DNA from 3 places in the Anaerostipes amylophilus genome. Region 2 is predicted to be linked to each of the others. Evidence: predicted binding sites of a transcription regulator. Region 2 holds the regulator's gene; each other region holds the start of a gene.

Region 1 (6,065 bases), on a different contig from region 2:
TTCAAAGCGAGTTTTCGTAGGAAATTGGGCGGATCAGCGATTTGTTCAAAATATGAGCAAAATTCCACCGCATCGCGTTCGGTTGCTTATTTATTTTTTATCATATACTCGAAATCTACAGTTGGCCAACCAACTCACAAATTAGAATTTAAAGTAAGTTATCAGCCAATTCTTCCATAGTCTTAACATTCTCATCATTCATCGTAGACTTGATCGTAACAACAGGATCAACGATCTCAATATTCTTAAATCCTTCTACGATACCCTTCATAATCTTCGCAGCCATTGGTGCCCAAGATCCATTTTCCATGAATGCTACTTTACGTTTCTGATAGTTCTTAGCTTTTAAGTGATGTAAGAAGTCTTCCATGCATGGGAAGATTCCTGCATCGTATGTTGCTGCTGCTAATACGAGTCTGTCATAGCGGAAAGCATCTTCGATCACTTCTGCCATGTCATCTCTTGAAAGATCTGCTACTACGACTTTTGGAGCTCCTTTTGCTTCTAAGATCTCTGCTAATTTCTTTGCTGCAGCTGCTGTATTTCCATGGATAGATGCGTATGCGATCAGAATTCCTTTATCTTCTGGTTCGTATTTGCTCCATGTATCATATAATCCGATATAATATCCAAGGTTTTCTTTTAAGATTGGTCCGTGTAATGGACAAATGATCTCGATATCTAATCCTGCTGCTTTCTTTAACAGATTCTGTACCTGTACTCCGTATTTACCACAGATGTTAAAGTAATAACGTCTTGCTTCACATGCCCAGTCTTCATCTGCATCTAAAGCACCGAATTTACCAAATCCATCTGCTGAGAATAAGATCTTCTCTGATGTTTCGTAAGCTACCATAACTTCTGGCCAGTGAACCATTGGTGCCATAACAAACTGTAATGTATGTGATCCAAGAGATAATGTATCTCCTTCTTTTACTACCACTTTACGTCCTTCTAGATCGAATGCGAAGAACTGAGGGATCATATTAAATGTCTTGGCATTACCAACAATCTGTGCTTCTGGATATTTTTCTGCTAATACCTGTAAGCTTGCTGCATGGTCTGGCTCCATATGAGATACTACAATGTAATCTACATTTCTTCCCTCTAATGCTTCTTCTAAGTTTGCAAGCCATTCATCTGTCTTGCGTGCATCTACAGTATCCATAACGACTACTTTCTCATCTAAGATTACATAAGAGTTATAAGAAACACCGTTTGGTACTACATACTGGCTCTCAAATAAGTCAATATCATGATCATCTACACCAATATATTTTACTGAATCTGTAACTTTAATATCTTTCATTGTATTACCTCCAAAATAAGATTGTTTTTATTTTAACTGTTCTTACTATAACATAGTTTTATGGAAATATCTAGTAGTAATAGTTACTGTTTTTAATACAATTTACACTTATTTTATAAAACTTTCCCATAAAACAAAATAACATTCTGAGTCATAAAATAATTATGTTCTACTCAGAATGTTATTTATCTTACTTTAATGCTTCATATACTTACTAACTGCATGATTATCTATGCATTGAGAAGCTGTCCATATCATAACGTTTTAAGTTGTCTGTGATCTTACGATCATCTGCGGATTTGATCAGATTTTCTCTGACTTTACGTGCTTTGATGATCTCTTCGTTACGGCTTGGTCCACCAACGCATCCGCCTTCGCATGCCATACCTTCGATGAAGTCTTCTGGTAATCTTCCTCTCTGTAAGAACATTAATGCTTTCTTACATTCTGCTGCTCCGTTGGCTTTGCATACTTTGATATCTTCGTTCTGTTCTGTTTCTTTCATGTATTCTAATACAGAATCTGTAACTCCACCAGAGTTTCCATAGAATTTACCGAATGTTGTAGCATCCTGGTATGTATTCTCTGCTGGTTCTAATTCTACGTCTTTTGCTTTCAGGATTGCTAAGATCTCGTTGTAGTTTAATGCGTAATCTGCATTTCCTTCGATCTTCTGATCTGCTACTTCTGACTTCTTAGCTACACATGGTCCAACGAATACTGTGACAGCTTCTGGATCTTTTGCTTTGATCATTCTTGATACTGCACACATTGGAGATACTGTTGTAGAAATAAGATCTGCAAGATCTGGATAATGTTTGCGGATCATATTTACGAATCCTGGGCAACATGAAGTTGTTCTCTTCTCACCATTTCTGTAAGCTTCTAACCATTCTTCTGCTTCGCTGCATGTTGTCATATCTCCACCTAAACCTGCTTCGATAAGATCTTCAAATCCAGCTTTCTTTACTGCCTGTCTCCAGCTTTCCATTGTAATGTCTTTTCCGAACTGTCCTTCTGTTGCTGGTGCAAGGATCGCATAGACTTTCTTACCTGCTTTTAAGTCTGCGATTACATTTGTGATCCATGTCTTTGTTCCGATCGCACCGAATGGACATTTTGCTGCACACTGTCCGCAACGGATACATTTTTCTTCATCGATCACTGATACTCCGTATTCATCATAAGAAATTGCGTCTACTGGACAGCTGTCTTTACATGGTCTTGATACATGAGCGATCGCATTGTATGGACAGGCTTTCGCACACATACCACATTCTTTACATTTCTGAGAATCGATTCTTGATCTTGTATGTCCTGGTTCGATTGCTCCGAAACGACATGCTTTGATACAGTCTTTTCCAAGACAGTTCTGACAGTTGTTTGTTACAACATAGCTTGAGATTGGACAGTCTGCACATGCAGATTTGATCACCTGCACGATATTTCCATCGTCTTCTGCTCCTGGAGCTTTTCCCTCTGCTAAACGGATTCTCTGTCTTACGATTTCTCTCTCTTTGTAGATGCAGCAACGGAATGTTGGTTCTGGTCCTTCGATCATCTTCTCTGGAATGTGATCGCGTTCTTCTTCTAATGTTCCTTCAAACGATGCCTTTGCTACTAAATACAGTACATCTTTTTTCAGATTCTGAATGCTTGTTACATCATACATAATAGTTTACCCTTCCTTATAAAACACTTAACTAAAACACCCTAGATATTGTTATTTTTTTATCTATGTGCATTATAACAAATATTTTCTTTTTTCTCTACAATGCTTAAAGAAAAGTACAAAAAATATGCAATTTTTTTAATATTGTACAATTAACAATTTCTTATCAGAAACATTGTCCGTACATTGCATACAATCATTGTTAAAAGAAAGACATAATTATCTGAAAATTATTCTCATTATAGCTTCAGGTTATGGCAAACTGTTATTTATAGTTATTTCACTTTCTTATTTATATTTGATATTCTATATAATATTAGTAGGCAAATAATAAAATATTTAATATAGAAAGGATTTATACTTATGAGACCTTACAGATATGATATCGTTGGTAGTTTTTTACGACCAGATTATTTAAAAGATGCACGTACGGAATATGCAGAGGGGACTTTATCTGCTGACCAGTTACGTGAAGTGGAAGATAAAGCGATCAAAGAATTAGTTGAAAAAGAAAAAGCTGCTGGATTAAAAGCAGTGACAGACGGAGAATTAAGACGTCGTTACTGGCATCTTGATTTCCTTGCTTCTTTAGTTGGGGTTGAAGAGATCAAAGCAGATCACTGGTCTGTTGCTTTTAAAGGACATCAGCCAAAAGCTGCAACTCTTGAGATCGTTGATAAAGTTGATTTTGATGAGAACAGTGAATTCTTAGATCATTTTTCTTATTTAAAAGAAGTTGCTGGAGATATTGACTGCAAGATGACAATTCCTTCTCCTACAATGCTTCACTTAATCTGCTGTGTTCGTGGAAGTGAATCTTATCAGCCAATCGATCGTTACAAAAATGAAGATGATCTGTATCATGAGATTGCTCTTGCTTATCAGAAAGCGATCAAAGCATTCTACGCTCGTGGATGCCGTTATTTACAGTTTGATGATACATCTTGGGGAGAATTCTGTGACCAGAGCAAACGTGATGATTATGCAAGCCGTGGGCTTGATCTTGACCAGATTGCAAAAAATTATGTGAAGATGATTAATGAAGCTTTAGAAGCAAAACCTGAGGATATGACGATCACAATGCATATCTGCCGTGGTAACTTCCGTTCTACATGGTTCTCTTCTGGTGGATATGAGCCAGTTGCTGAAACTTTATTTGGCGGATGCAAGATTGATGGTTTCTTCTTAGAGTATGACAGTGATCGTGCTGGTGATTTCAAACCTTTACGTTTCATCAAAGATCAGAAAGTTGTATTAGGTCTTGTTACTTCTAAAGATCCTCAGCTTGAAGATAAAGAAGAGATCAAAGAGCGTATCAAAGAAGCTACACAGTATGTTGCTCTTGATCAGCTTTGCTTAAGCCCTCAGTGTGGTTTCTCTTCTACAGAGGAAGGAAATATCTTAACAGATGACGATCAGTGGAAAAAGATGGCTCTGATCAAGGAGATTGCTGAGGAAGTCTGGGGATAGGATATCCGTAAAGCATATTTCATAATAATATATCAAAAATAATAGAGGATGTATCATAAACTTGATGATACATCCTCTATTATCTTTAACAACTATTTTATAACTGCATTGGCTAATCTGCAATATTTATTATTATCCCCATCAATCTGATAAACTGTTGCATATACTTCATCTTTATCCATCTTTACCAGATCATAATCTATTTCCTTTTTTGATGTTTTCTTCGATATCGTATGATTTCCACATCCTGTAAATATAACTATCATCAGGAAGATTCCCGCCATGAGTCTTATATATTTTTTGCCAAATACAGCAGGATGAATAATATCACAACCGTGATTGAAAGAACCGCACATAATAAAACTTCCTCGTGTGTTAACGTAAGGATGGATGTTGATCCAAATAATGTACTACATACATCGCCAGAGAGATTCGGTCCTGTCGAAAATATATTCATCAAAAGATATCCAATAGCAAGTGTTCCTACGATCAATGCATACCATACAAACGGATATTGGAAATAAAACTCTTTGCTGCTGCCCACCAGACAATTCTCTGTAGCATCTTTTATCCAGATGTTCTCTTGGAATGCTTTTTTAATATTCTAATAACTGTATCATTTGTTTGGTTCTATATTGTGATTTCCTTGGCAATTGGTCTTCCTCCGTATATCCTAATTTGAAAATGATTTTCATTTTATTGTTAAATTATTGAACTGTCACGATTGAAAAAAGCCTCTGGACAATAACATCCAGAGGCTTAAAAGGGCTATTATTTACATTTTTTATAATTGTGTTCTTATTATTTATTATTTTACGTTGAATGCTTTGATTCCAGGATATACTGCACTGTCTCCTAAAGCTTCTTCAATTCTTAATAACTGATTGTATTTTGCAACACGTTCAGATCTTGAAGGTGCTCCTGTCTTGATCTGGCATGTATTTAATGCAACGGCTAAGTCAGCGATCGTTGTATCTGCTGTTTCACCAGAACGATGAGATGTTACGGCTGTGTATCCAGCTTTGTGTGCCATCTTGATCGCTTCTAATGTTTCAGAGATAGATCCGATCTGGTTTAATTTGATCAGGATAGAGTTTCCTGCTCCCATTTCGATTCCTTTGGAAAGTCTTTCTGTATTTGTTACAAATAAGTCGTCTCCAACTAACTGTACTTTATCTCCAAGTCTTTCCGTAAGTTTCTGCCATCCTTCCCAGTCTTCTTCATCTAATCCATCTTCGATTGAGATGATTGGATATTTTTCACATAATGCAGCCCAGTGCTCGATCAGTTCTTCAGCTGTATACTCTGTTCCTGCTTTTGGCAGTTTGTAATATCCTTTTCCTTTTTCGCTCTTCCATTCTGAAGATGCAGCATCCATAGCGATCTTGAAGTCTTTTCCTGGCTCGTATCCTGCTTTTTTCACTGCTTCTAAGATAGTTTCGATTGCTTCTTCATCTGATTTTAATGCTGGTGCGAATCCACCTTCATCACCTACGGATGTAGCAAGTCCTCTTTCTTTTAAGATTCCTGCTAATGCGTGGAATACTTCAGCACACCATCTTAAACATTCTTTGAAGGATGGAGCTCCAACTGGCATGATCATGAATTCCTGTA
Region 2 (6,065 bases):
ACTAATGTTACTTCATCCATCACAGAAATGCCTTCAATATCTGTAACATCAACCATAAACTGATCCATACAGATTCTTCCGATGATCGGAGCATACTGCCCACGGATCAAAACTCTTCCCTTGGATGAAAGTGCTCTTGGATATCCATCTGCATATCCAACTGGAATTGTTGCGATCTTTGTCTTCTTGTCTGTGACATAAGTATGGTTATAGCTGATTCCCTCTCCAGGTCCTACTTCCTTAATGTATACAATATGTGTCTTCAATTCCATCGCTGGTTTTAAATCTAATACATCTTTTGATACTTCTTCGGATGGATATAATCCATAAGTGATGATCCCTGATCGTACCATATCTTTTCTAAAACCAGCCAGATCAATGATCGATGCACTGTTTGATACATGCTTGATCGGAATATAAATATCTTTTTCTTCTAACCATTTAATAAACTGATCGTATTTACGTTCCTGTTCGTACGCAGATGTCTTATCTGCTTCATCTGCACATGCAAAATGAGTAAAGATTCCTTCAATCTTGATATTTGGTAGTTTAGAAATTCTCTCAACAATCTCTACAGATTCCTGTGTTGGTTTAAATCCAATACGATTCATTCCTGTATCAAGTTTAATATGAATCTTTGCAACTTTTCCTAAAGCCTGTGCGATCTTAGATAAAGATTCTGCCATCTCATAACAAAATACTGTTGGCTCGATCTCATACTGGATCAATGAGCTGTACTGATATTCTGATGTATATCCTAAAATCAAAATTGGTTTTTTAATCCCATGATTTCGAAGTGTGATTCCCTCTTCAAGGATCGCAACTGCAAATGCATCAACCCCAATCTTATTTAATTCTTTTGCGATTGGCACTGCTCCATGTCCATATCCGTCAGCCTTAATCACTGGCATTACCTTGACACCTTCTCCAACGACACGTTTTACTTCCTGTATATTATGACAGATTGCATCCAGATCAATGACTGCATGCACTCTATAGTACTGATTCATAGCTTCCTCCTGTAACATCCTTTATGTGAGTGATAATATCTGATGCGATCATGCTGTAAGCACCCAGATCACATCTTGCATGATCTCCTGCAAGGCCGTGAAGATAAACTCCATGAACTGCTGCCTCATGAGCAGCTAATCCGCCTCCTAAAAGGCCTGTGATCATTCCGGCAAGAACATCTCCACTTCCTCCAGTTGCCATTCCATCATTTCCGCTTTGATTAATATACACCAAATCACCTTCTTGTGCAACGATAGTTGCTGCATCTTTTAAAACTGCAATGCAATGATATTTTTTTGCAAGCTCATATGCATTCTGACATAAATCTTCTTTCATTTGCATAATATCACATGCCATCAGTCTTGATGCTTCCATCAGATGTGGAGTCAAGATCAGTCCATATGGATAATTAATTTCCATATCATATCTGCTGATCGTATTTAATCCATCTGCATCAATAACTAATGGTTTTGTTCCTTCCTCAAGAATCATTTCCAACATTTCTTTTGTCTCTTCACTAACTCCGATTCCTGGGCCAAATAAGATACAATCACACCAATTTAGAGATTCTTTTAAATCTTTTCGTTCTCCAAATAAAATTTCTGGAAGTTTTGTCTGTAAAACTGAACGATTCTGTACATCTGAAAGCACTTTTACAAGACCTGCTCCCATCCGCAATGCTGCTTCTGCTGCAAAACATGCTGCTCCTGACATCGTTTTATTTCCAGCAATGATCAAAACTTTTCCATAACTTCCCTTGTTGGAATATGCTTTCCTTTCTGGCATTAAATGATCATCTGCTTCCAATGTGTATCCCGTTGCATATTTTTTAATCGTCTGGTTGTGAAATCCAATGGATACAAGTTTTATATTCCCACAGTATTCACGTCCTGGATATAATAAATGTCCTCTTTTATAACTGCCAAATGTGACCGTTATTGCTGCATGAACAGCACATCCAAGAACTTTTCCGCTGTCTCCACTGATACCAGACGGAATATCGATTGCAATGACAGATTTGCCACATGCATTGATACGCTCAATCATTTCTTTGTAAATACCGCCAACTTCTCTGGAAAGTCCAACTCCAAAAATTCCTTCGATCAAAAGGTCATATTCATGAAAATTTGCATTTTCTAATGGAAAATATCCAAGATTTTTAAGAATCTGAAGCTGTAATTTCAGATCATCTGAAGCTTTTTCCAAATTTCCAACAATCATATAATCTACCAGATAGTCCTGTTCAAGCAAAATTCTTGTACAGGCAAGAGCATCCCCTCCATTATTACCAATTCCTGAAATTACCAGAATTCTCTTGGAATGATCGATCATCTGCACTGCATAGTCTGCAACCGCTTTTGATGCTCTCTCCATCAGCACAAGCCCTGGAATTCCTATTCCATGAATTGTTTCATAATCAACCGTCTGCATTTCCTGATTCTTTAATACATATTTCATACGCATTCTCCTATCGCAAATGCCTGTGCAAATTCCTTTGTATTAGTGATCGATACATGGATCTTTATGATCTTCTTATCCTTCGCAAGCTGTCTTGCACCCCCATATAATTTCACATATGGTGCCCCAAACTTATCTCTTAATACTTCGATCTCATATGGTTCCATACCGAAAAAGCCGGTTCCAAATACTTTGGAAACGGCTTCTTTTACAGCAAAATTGCCAGCTAAAGTCGCAGCATTGTCTTTTGCACACGCTAATTCAGTTGTTGTAAAAATTCTTGTAAGACGACTTCCTCTATGAAGCATCTCTTCTATTCTTCCTATCTCTACAAGATCTGTTCCTATTCCAGCAATCATCTCATCTATCACCTGCTGTGCCTATTGTTCCTGTTCTTGTTCTTCTCTATTGTGAACATTATATGTTAACGTCATCAGACTCTCTGCCAGATGGACATTCTCTACCGTAACATTATCCGGCAGATGAAGATCGATCGGTGCAAAATTCCAGAATCCTTTGATTCCCCATTCTGCCATCTTCTTGGCGATCGCTGGTGCCTGATCTTTCGGTATCGTCAGTGCAGCGATCTTGATGCCGTGTGTCTTAATAAAGTTCTCAAGTTCATCTGTATCAAGAACTTTCACTCCACGAACAGAAATTCCGATCAGTTTTGGATTGACATCAAATAATGCCATAACTTTATATCCATAATCTTCATTAAAAGACTGGTAATTAGCAAGTGCCTGTCCAAGGTTACCTGCTCCTACAATGATCATGTCATTTCTCTTATCCAATCCTAAAATCTTGCCAATCTCTGTATATAAATTATCTACATTATACCCGTATCCCTGCTGTCCAAATCCGCCAAAGTTATTAAGATCCTGACGAATCTGAGATGCTGTTACCATCATCTGTTCACTTAATTCTTTTGAAGATATTCTTGTAATATTCCTTGCCTTTAATGCACCAAGATAACGAAAATATCTTGGAAGGCGCTTGATAACTGCTGAAGAAATATTCTTACCTGAGTTTGCCATTTTATTCCTCCAAAATCTTTATTCTGTTTATAATTATATAAGATTGTCTAATAACTGTCAATCTTTCTATCATGAAATTATTTCATTTTCTCAAAAAATATGGTATTCTGAAAAATAATGTCAATAAAAAATTGGAAAGGGGTATCTTAATGATATTATCATGCCAGAATATCTGCAAAACTTTTGTTGAAAAACCTGTCTTGCAGAATATCTCATTTCACTTAAATGAAAACGACCGGCTGGCAATCATCGGATATAACGGTGCCGGAAAATCGACACTTTTAAAAATACTGATTGGAGAAATTTCCAGTGATGATGGGGAAATTTCTTTAAAAAAGGATGCCAGCATCGGCTATCTTGCCCAACATCAGGATCATACATTTCATCATACGATCTTTGATGAACTTCTCTCCGTTAAGAAGGAAGTCATTGAACTAGATGAACAGATGCGTACATATGAACAAGAAATGAAGCATCTGACCGGTGATGCACTGGAGCAGAAAATGAACCAGTATACAAACGCAACTCATAAATTTGAACAGTTAAATGGATTTGCTTACAAAAGTGAGATCACAGGAATCCTTAAAGGGCTTGGATTTTCCGAAGAAGATTTTTCAAAAGAGATCAATACCTTATCTGGAGGGCAGCGAACTCGTGTTGCTCTTGGTAAACTTCTTCTTAAGAATCCAGACATCCTGCTTCTTGATGAGCCGACAAACCATCTGGATGTCGATTCTATCAGATGGCTTGAAAATTATTTATCTCATTATAAAGGTGCCGTGATCATTGTATCTCATGATCGTTATTTTCTTGACAAAATTGTCAATAAAGTTATGGAGATCGACCAAGGGCATTCCATGCTGTTTGATGGAAATTATACTACATTTATTGAGAAACGCGACCAGATCAAAGCAATCCGTCTAAAAGAGTATAAAAACCAGCAACAAGAGATCAAACACCAAAAGGAAGTTATCAAAAAATTAAAGCAGTTTAATCGTGAGAAATCGATCAAACGAGCAGAAAGCCGCGAGAAAGCTTTAAACAAAATTGAAGTTTTAGAAAAACCAACTGAATATAATGCAGACATGCGTCTTAGCATTGAGCCAGAAGTAGTCAGTGGAAATGACGTTCTTACATTAAAAGATGTTTCAAAATCATTTGGAAGCAAACCTCTATTTGAAGGTCTCAGTGCAGATATCTTTCGTGAAGAACGCGTTGCCCTAATCGGTCCAAACGGAACTGGTAAGACCACCTTATTAAAGATCATTTGCAAAAAGATCAGCAATAACGGAGGAACGATCACTCTTGGTGCAGGTGTTTCTATCGGTTACTACGATCAGGCACAGGATAACTTAGATGATTCTAAAACCATCTTTGATGAAATTTCTGATGCCTATCCTGACCTGAACAATACAAAGATCCGTAATACACTTGCAGCATTTTTATTTTATGGAGAAGATGTATTCCGTCCGATCTCCTCTTTAAGTGGTGGCGAAAAAGGTCGAGTTTCCCTTGCAAAATTAATGCTTTCTCATGCAAACTTTCTGATTCTTGATGAGCCGACGAACCATTTGGATATTCAGTCAAAAGAAATCCTTGAATCAGCAATGAACGCTTACACTGGAACGATTCTGTACGTTTCACATGATCGTTATTTTATCAACAAAACAGCAACAAGAATTCTGGAAATTTCTGACCACGGATTAACTTCATATCCTGGTAATTATCAAGATTATATCGCACAGAAAGAGAAAGAAAAGGCTGCTCTAAATGCTGCTTCTACTTCCGCTGTTTCTGTTGATACGGAAGCAAAACTTGACTGGAAACAACAAAAAGAAGAACAGGCAAAGCAAAGGAAACGTGAGAACAGACTGAAAAAAGTCGAAGATATGATCACCGACCTTGAAACAAAGCAAGAAGAACTTTCCGAAGCCATGTCTTTACCTGAAAATGCTTCTGATCCTGCAAAACTAATGGAACTTAGCAACAAACAGGCAGAGATCACTTCTTCTTTGGAAGAACTTTATGAAGAGTGGGAAACTCTTTGCTAATTGATCAAAAAACATATATAATAAGAATGTTAATCGTATTTTAAACAGGAGGTTTTTATGAAATTAATATCCTTTGTTGTACCTTGTTACAACTCTCAGGAATATATGAGACACTGTATTGATACATTATTACCAGGAGGAGACCAAGTTGAAATTCTTATCGTCAATGATGGTTCTTCTGACAATACAGCTGCCATCGCCGATGAATATGAAAAAAAATATCCTGATATCTGCCGTGCTATCCATCAGGAAAATAAAGGACATGGTGGTGCCGTTAATACAGGAATCAAAAATGCAAAAGGAATTTATTTAAAAGTTGTCGACAGCGATGACTGGGTAAATGAATATGCTTATGGCGAAATTCTTGATACACTCTCTACTTTTTACAAACAAGGAACAGTTCTTGATATGCTGCTTTCCAATTATGTGTATGAAAAACAGGGTGCTAAGAAAAAAACAGTGATCCACTATCGTCACGCAATTCCAAAAGACAAGATCTTTTGCTGGG
Region 3 (6,065 bases), on a different contig from region 2:
TGCTTCCATCAGATTTCTTGTATTCTGAAGTCCACTAACAACTGCAATCTCTACCGTATTGCCTGCAATATCAAATTTCGCTTCTGTCCATCCATTTTTATTTACTCCACGGATTTCTTTGAATGCATCTGCTTCTGGGTTCTTTCCTGTGATCAGGTAATATGCAGAACGAAGTGCCGCTTCCATAACTCCTCCGGTTGCTCCAAAGATCACTCCTGCTCCTGTTCCTTCTGTAAATGGAGCATCAAATGCAGAATCTTTTAATGTCTTTGGATCAATGTGGTCTGCACGGATCAGTCGGTCTAATTCTCTTGTTGTTAATACAAGATCAACTCCATGACCTGCAAACTCTCCATGGAATAATGGTTTCTCTCTTTCGTCTTTCTTTGCAAGGCATGGCATGATGGACAACGCAAAAATGCGGTCTGGATCAATGTCCATCTTCTTCGCAAATGCAGTTTTCATCACTGCTCCAAACATCTCCTGTGGAGATTTTGCTGATGATAATCTGTTCGCCATCTGTGGATACTGGGATTTTATAAATCTTACCCATCCAGGACAACAGGATGTAAACATTGGATACATATCAAGATCACCTTTTGTAAATCTCTCTACAAATTCGGTTCCTTCTTCCATGATCGTAAGGTCTGCTGAAAATGTTGTATCAAATACATAATCAACCCCGATCTTTCTTAATGCATCTACGATCTTCTCTACGGTTGCTTCTTCTCTTGATAATCCAAGACTTTCACCCCATGCAGTACGAACTGCAGGCGCAATCTGAGCTACAACGATCGTATCTTTATCTTCTAATGCACGATATAATTTCTCTGTATCATCACGTTCACGTAATGCTCCTGTTGGGCAATGTGTAATACACTGTCCGCATAATGCACAATCCGCTGTTTTAATATCTCTGTTCCCAGACACTCCAACCGTTGTTCTTGCTCCTGTTCCAGATACATCCCAGATATGCATTCCCTGAATCTTATCACACACCTGTATACAACGCATACATTTGACGCATTTGCTTGCATCACGCACCAGTGGATATCTTGTATCCCACTCTTCTACACAGATTTCCTTCTTATATGGACTTTCCACAACATTCAAATCATTTGCAATGGTCTGTAACGTACAATTACCACTTCTTACACACGTTGCACACTGTGTATCATGCTGGGAAAGGATCATCTCTACCGTATGTTTTCTATTTCTTCTTACTTTTGGACTGTTTGTATAGATCGTCATTCCTTCTTCAACCACGTTGTTACATGATGTTACAAGGTGATCCTGACCTTCGATCTCAACTACACAGACTCTGCAGGCACCAATCTCGTTGATATCTTTTAAATAACAAAGTTTTGGAATTGGAATATGGATGGAGGCAGCTGCTTCCATGATCGTTGTACCTGCTGGAACTGCGATCGTATGGTTGTCGATTGTAATATTTACCATTTGGTAGCCCTCCCTCCTTTAAAGATTCCGTAACCAAAGTGGTCACAACGTAAGCATCGTCCAGCTTCCTGACATGCTTCTTTACTTGTCATGCAGTTTTCAATTCCTTCAAAATCTTTGATTCTCTCTCCGGCTTCTCTCTCTGTAAGATTCACTCTTCCACATGCTGGTTTATCTTCTAATTTTGGCTCTGGAATCTCAACATCTGCTGTAATTTCATGGTGATATCCAAGATATTCATCAATATTTGCTGCAATAACTTTACCAGCTGCGATCGCAGAAATCACTGTAGATGGACCTGTTGCGCAATCTCCACCTGCAAATACTCCAGGCATTTCTTCGAATCCACCGAATTTCTCTACATTGATCTTACCTCTCTGCACTGGAACTCCTGCTTCTTCAAAATGCTGATATTCGATATCCTGACCAATCGCTACGATCAATGCCTGACATGGGATAAATATATCTTCTTCCCCTGTTGGTTTTACAGAGGCTCTTCCATTCTTGATGTTACTGATCATCTGTGGAGTTACCCATACACCTTTGACATTGCCTTCTTCGTCTTTCTCAATTCTTGAAGGTGCCATCAGCGTTTTGATCTCAACACCTTCTGCTTCCGCACCTGAAATTTCATCTGGAAGGGCTGTCATATCTGCGACTCTTCTTCTATATACAATGCTTACTTTCTTCGCACCTAATCTTACGGATGTACGAACCGCATCCATAGATACATTTCCACCACCGATAACGGCGACTTCTTTGCCTTCTAAACTTTCCTGCGTTCCGTATCCAACATTTCTTAAGAACTGTACTGCTGAGATCACACCTTTAGCATCTTCTCCGTCAAGTCCTAACTTCTTATCTGTACTTGCACCGATCGTGATCAGTACTGCGTCATACTTTTCTTTTAAATCCACAATGGAATAATCTTTACCAATGGATTTTCCACAGTCTACTTTTACTCCTGTATCCAAGATTGCCTGAATATCATCATCTAAGCGTTCTTTTGGAAGTCTGTAGTTTGGAATTCCATAACGTAACATTCCACCAAGTTTTGGAAGCATCTCGTATACTGTTACCTGATGTCCCATTAACTGTAGGAAATAAGCTGCACTTAATCCACCTGGTCCACCACCAACAACAGCGATATTCTTACCGGTAGATTCTGCACACGCAGGTGGTGCAACATAACCTGCTGCATCTGCTGCCATACGTTTTAATCCACGGATATTTACGGCATCATCGATCATATTTCTACGGCATAATGCCTCACATGGATGCTCACAAATAAATCCGCATGTTGTAGGGAAAGGATTATCCTTTCTGATCAGACGGATCGCATCCTCATATCTTCCTTCACGCACCAGTGCAATATATCCTGGAATATCTACTCTTGCGGGACATCTTGATACACATGGTACTGGCTGTTTTAATGTACTTAAGCAGCGATGATACATAATATGTTCCACATAATCATCTTTAAATCCAATAGCTCCTTTATATACCATATTGGCTGCCTCATAACCAATTGCACAATCTGCTGATTCCATAATGGATTTTGCTGTTTCTTCAATTGCTGTCAATGTCCTGATCGTTGCTTTGCCATCTAAGACATCTGTGATCAGATTCTTAAGCTGTCCTAGTCCCACACGACATGGAACACACTTTCCACAGCTCTGTGCATGACAAATCTCTAAAAATGCTCTGGACATATCTACTGGACACAACCCCGGCGGGCTTGACTCGATTCTTCGTTCCAGATCCTTATAAAGTCCTTCCACAACCAGTTGTGCCTGGTTTGGAGTCCTTAATTCTAAACGACTCATGACTCATCCTCCTTAATTCCTCTATATCAGTATATTGGTTTCAATTATAGCGGAGAATTTCGAGCAATTCAATCATTTTTTGTGCATTATATACGTTAAATTCGTAACAATTGGTTTCTTTTTTGTGCATTATAACGTTAAATTCATAACAAAGAAATTGCGATTTGATAGCCTTCTGGTATATGATAAAAAATAAATAAGCAACCGAAAGCGCTACGGTTGCTTATTTATTTTTTATCATATACTCGAAATCTACAGTTGGCCAATTACAAAATTAAAATTTTAGTAAGAAACTATAATTCCCCCATCGCATGCATACATACTACTAACTCCCTTAGTATCAACAATATCTACATCCTGGGCATGTAAGTTCTTCTGAATCAGTTCTTTTACAAATACAGCTCTCTCATAGCAATTGCAATGTGAGATCACAAACTGTCTTCCTGAAAGGTCTCTTCCTTCACTAGCCATATGTTCTACCATCTTAGCGAGTGCTTTCTTCATTCCTCTTGCCTGGCCTGCTTTCTGAATGACGCCATCTCTTGTTCCGATCATGACTGGTTTGATATTCAGTGCACTTGCGATCGTTGCTGATAGTCTTGATAGTCTTCCGTTCTTTCTTAATACTTCTAATGTCTCTAAAACAAAATATGTTCTAAGACTTGTTGTGTATTCTTCAATCTTCTCAACTACTTCTTCAAATGGCATTCCCTGACTTGCATATTCATAGATCTTACGTGCGATCAATACCTGTGTTGTAGCAGCTCCTCTTGAGTTTACTACATGGATATTTTTCTTTCCATGGTCTTCTTCATAGAGGGTCTTTCCAAGTACCGCACTGTTATATGATCCACTTAATTCTGCAGATAATGTTACAACATAAATATCATCCGCCTTGGAATAAGCTTCCATGTAACTTTCTGGTGCTGGGCATGCTGATTTGACTGATTCTTTGCTGGCTGCTACTTTCGCTAAAAAGTCTGCCTGATCAAATGTTTCATCATCTATAATCTCTTCTCCGTCCACTAATAAGGTTAATGGCACCCATGTATAACATCCCTTTTTAATATCTTCTTCTGTCAAATCCGTACAGCTGTCACAAACAATATGAAAACTCATATTCGTATCTCCTTTTTACAACTTTCTTATCTGGTATTCATTACTACTTATTCTAACATATATCTTTTGAAAAAGAAACATACAAACTAAGTTTCTTTGTGGATCTTGCCTATAAGTTTGTGAAAAAATCTACAGATACTTTGTTAAAAAGTGGCACAAGTTATAGTATATACTTACATTTTTTATGAAAAAAATTTTTAATTTATCTTATAAAAATTCCAAAAATCTCTCTTTTACTTCCTGATCCCATGCTTCTTCTAATGTCTTATCAAGGACAAACGTCTTTCTTGAAACACCAGCCGTGCATTTTAATCCTTGTCGGTCATATAAGATATTGATGAAAAGTCCTGCGACTTCGTCTTCTCTGATCGCTAGGTTGTATTTTGCAAGGATATCGCTGACAAGATCTAGTTTTAACATCATGACAAACTGAAATGACAGAGGTGTTTTCTTACCTTTTACCAGTGAAAAGATCTTTTCTTTCTCTTCCTGCCACATCACGTAGGGATAGGTTTTCATTTCTTCCCATTCTTCAGTATCATAAAATTCTTTTAATATCTTCCCATCAAATTCATATGCGATATTCATAGAAAGTTTTCCTTCGCTCATTAAAAAATCATCAAACAGATTTCCTCCTAAAAATCCTGCCATGAATTTCTTGATATTTTCTATTTCGATCATAACCATAGGTTTCTTCTCCTGACTAAAAAATGGAACCCTGCCTTTGATCAGGGTTCCATTTTATTGTATCTTTGTTTGAATATTTTTTCAACTGATTTTACTGTCCATAGCTGTAATACTGGCTGTCGGAACTTTCATTATTATAATTGTTGTTATAACTGTTGCTGCTTCCGCTGTTATTACTGTTTCCACTATTGCTACTGTTACTGCTTCCGCTATTGCTGCTTGTGCTTGGTGCGTCAGATTTCTTTCCTAATGTTACTGTCAATGTCTTCTTCTCATATGTTCCCATCTGATTCTGACGTTTTACAACAATCTTGACTTTCTTTCCAGCTTTTAAGTTCGAAATCTTCTCTTTTAATCCATCCATTGTAGAAACACTGCTTCCATCAATTGATACGATCACATCACCTGCACTGATTCCTGCTTTCTGAGCTGGAGAGCTCTTGATCACTTGCTGTACATAAACACCAGATGGCATATCAAACTGACTTGCCATTGAGCTGTCGATCGTCTGTCCTGATACTCCTAAATATGCCTGCTCACTCTCACTTGTGGCTTCATTCTTGATCAGCTTATTGATGATCGGTTTTGCTGTGTTGATTGGAATCGCATATCCCATTCCTTCTACATCTTCAGAAGAATATTTGACTGTATTGATACCGATCAGTTCACCTTTGCTATTTAATAACGCACCACCACTGTTACCTGGGTTGATTGCTGCATCTGTCTGAATCAGTGTCATTGTCTTATCTGTTAACTGAACCTGACGATTTAAGGCACTGATATATCCACCAGTTACTGACTGTCCATAACCTAAAGCATTACCGATTGCAATCGCTCTCTCACCTGTCTTTAACTTGGAAGAATCACCAAGTGTGATCACTGCGATTTTCTTTAATGTAGAAGCTTTCATATCTTTTGTATTAACCTCTACAACCGCCAGATCAGCATCACTGTCGGTTCCACGGATCGTTGCAC

The links. Region 2 encodes Rex, which represses fermentation and respiration genes when NADH is low (regulators of the CRP and FNR family bind a similar motif). Its sites were predicted from a motif close to ATTGTTAANTANTTAACAAT; they were not measured.
Region 1: a site for Rex is predicted at 3,029-3,048, ahead of OCV53_RS08005 (4Fe-4S dicluster domain-containing protein). Genes of this name have one in related genera too.
Region 3: a site for Rex is predicted at 3,418-3,437, ahead of OCV53_RS00280 (NAD(P)-binding protein). Genes of this name have one in related genera too.

Annotation. Positions count from the first base shown of each region.
Region 1 is NZ_JAOQJG010000005.1:35,875-41,939, forward strand. Features, by position in the region: gene OCV53_RS08000 (FprA family A-type flavoprotein) at 149-1,309, opposite strand; gene OCV53_RS08005 (4Fe-4S dicluster domain-containing protein) at 1,536-2,981, opposite strand; gene OCV53_RS08010 (5-methyltetrahydropteroyltriglutamate--homocysteine S-methyltransferase) at 3,345-4,451, shown strand; gene OCV53_RS08015 (hypothetical protein) at 4,544-4,717, opposite strand; partial or broken gene OCV53_RS12435 (metal ABC transporter permease) at 4,759-4,938, opposite strand; gene eno (phosphopyruvate hydratase) at 5,260-6,065, opposite strand, start outside.
Region 2 is NZ_JAOQJG010000003.1:176,353-182,417, reverse strand. Features, by position in the region: gene alr (alanine racemase) at 1-1,010, opposite strand, end outside; gene OCV53_RS05315 (bifunctional ADP-dependent NAD(P)H-hydrate dehydratase/NAD(P)H-hydrate epimerase) at 994-2,469, opposite strand; gene acpS (holo-ACP synthase) at 2,466-2,828, opposite strand; gene OCV53_RS05305 (redox-sensing transcriptional repressor Rex) at 2,850-3,506, opposite strand; gene abc-f (ribosomal protection-like ABC-F family protein) at 3,656-5,557, shown strand; gene OCV53_RS05295 (glycosyltransferase) at 5,615-6,065, shown strand, end outside.
Region 3 is NZ_JAOQJG010000001.1:53,617-59,681, forward strand. Features, by position in the region: gene OCV53_RS00275 ([FeFe] hydrogenase, group A) at 1-1,458, opposite strand, end outside; gene OCV53_RS00280 (NAD(P)-binding protein) at 1,452-3,284, opposite strand; gene OCV53_RS00285 (DegV family protein) at 3,567-4,403, opposite strand; gene OCV53_RS00290 (DUF5721 family protein) at 4,611-5,090, opposite strand; gene OCV53_RS00295 (S1C family serine protease) at 5,182-6,065, opposite strand, start outside.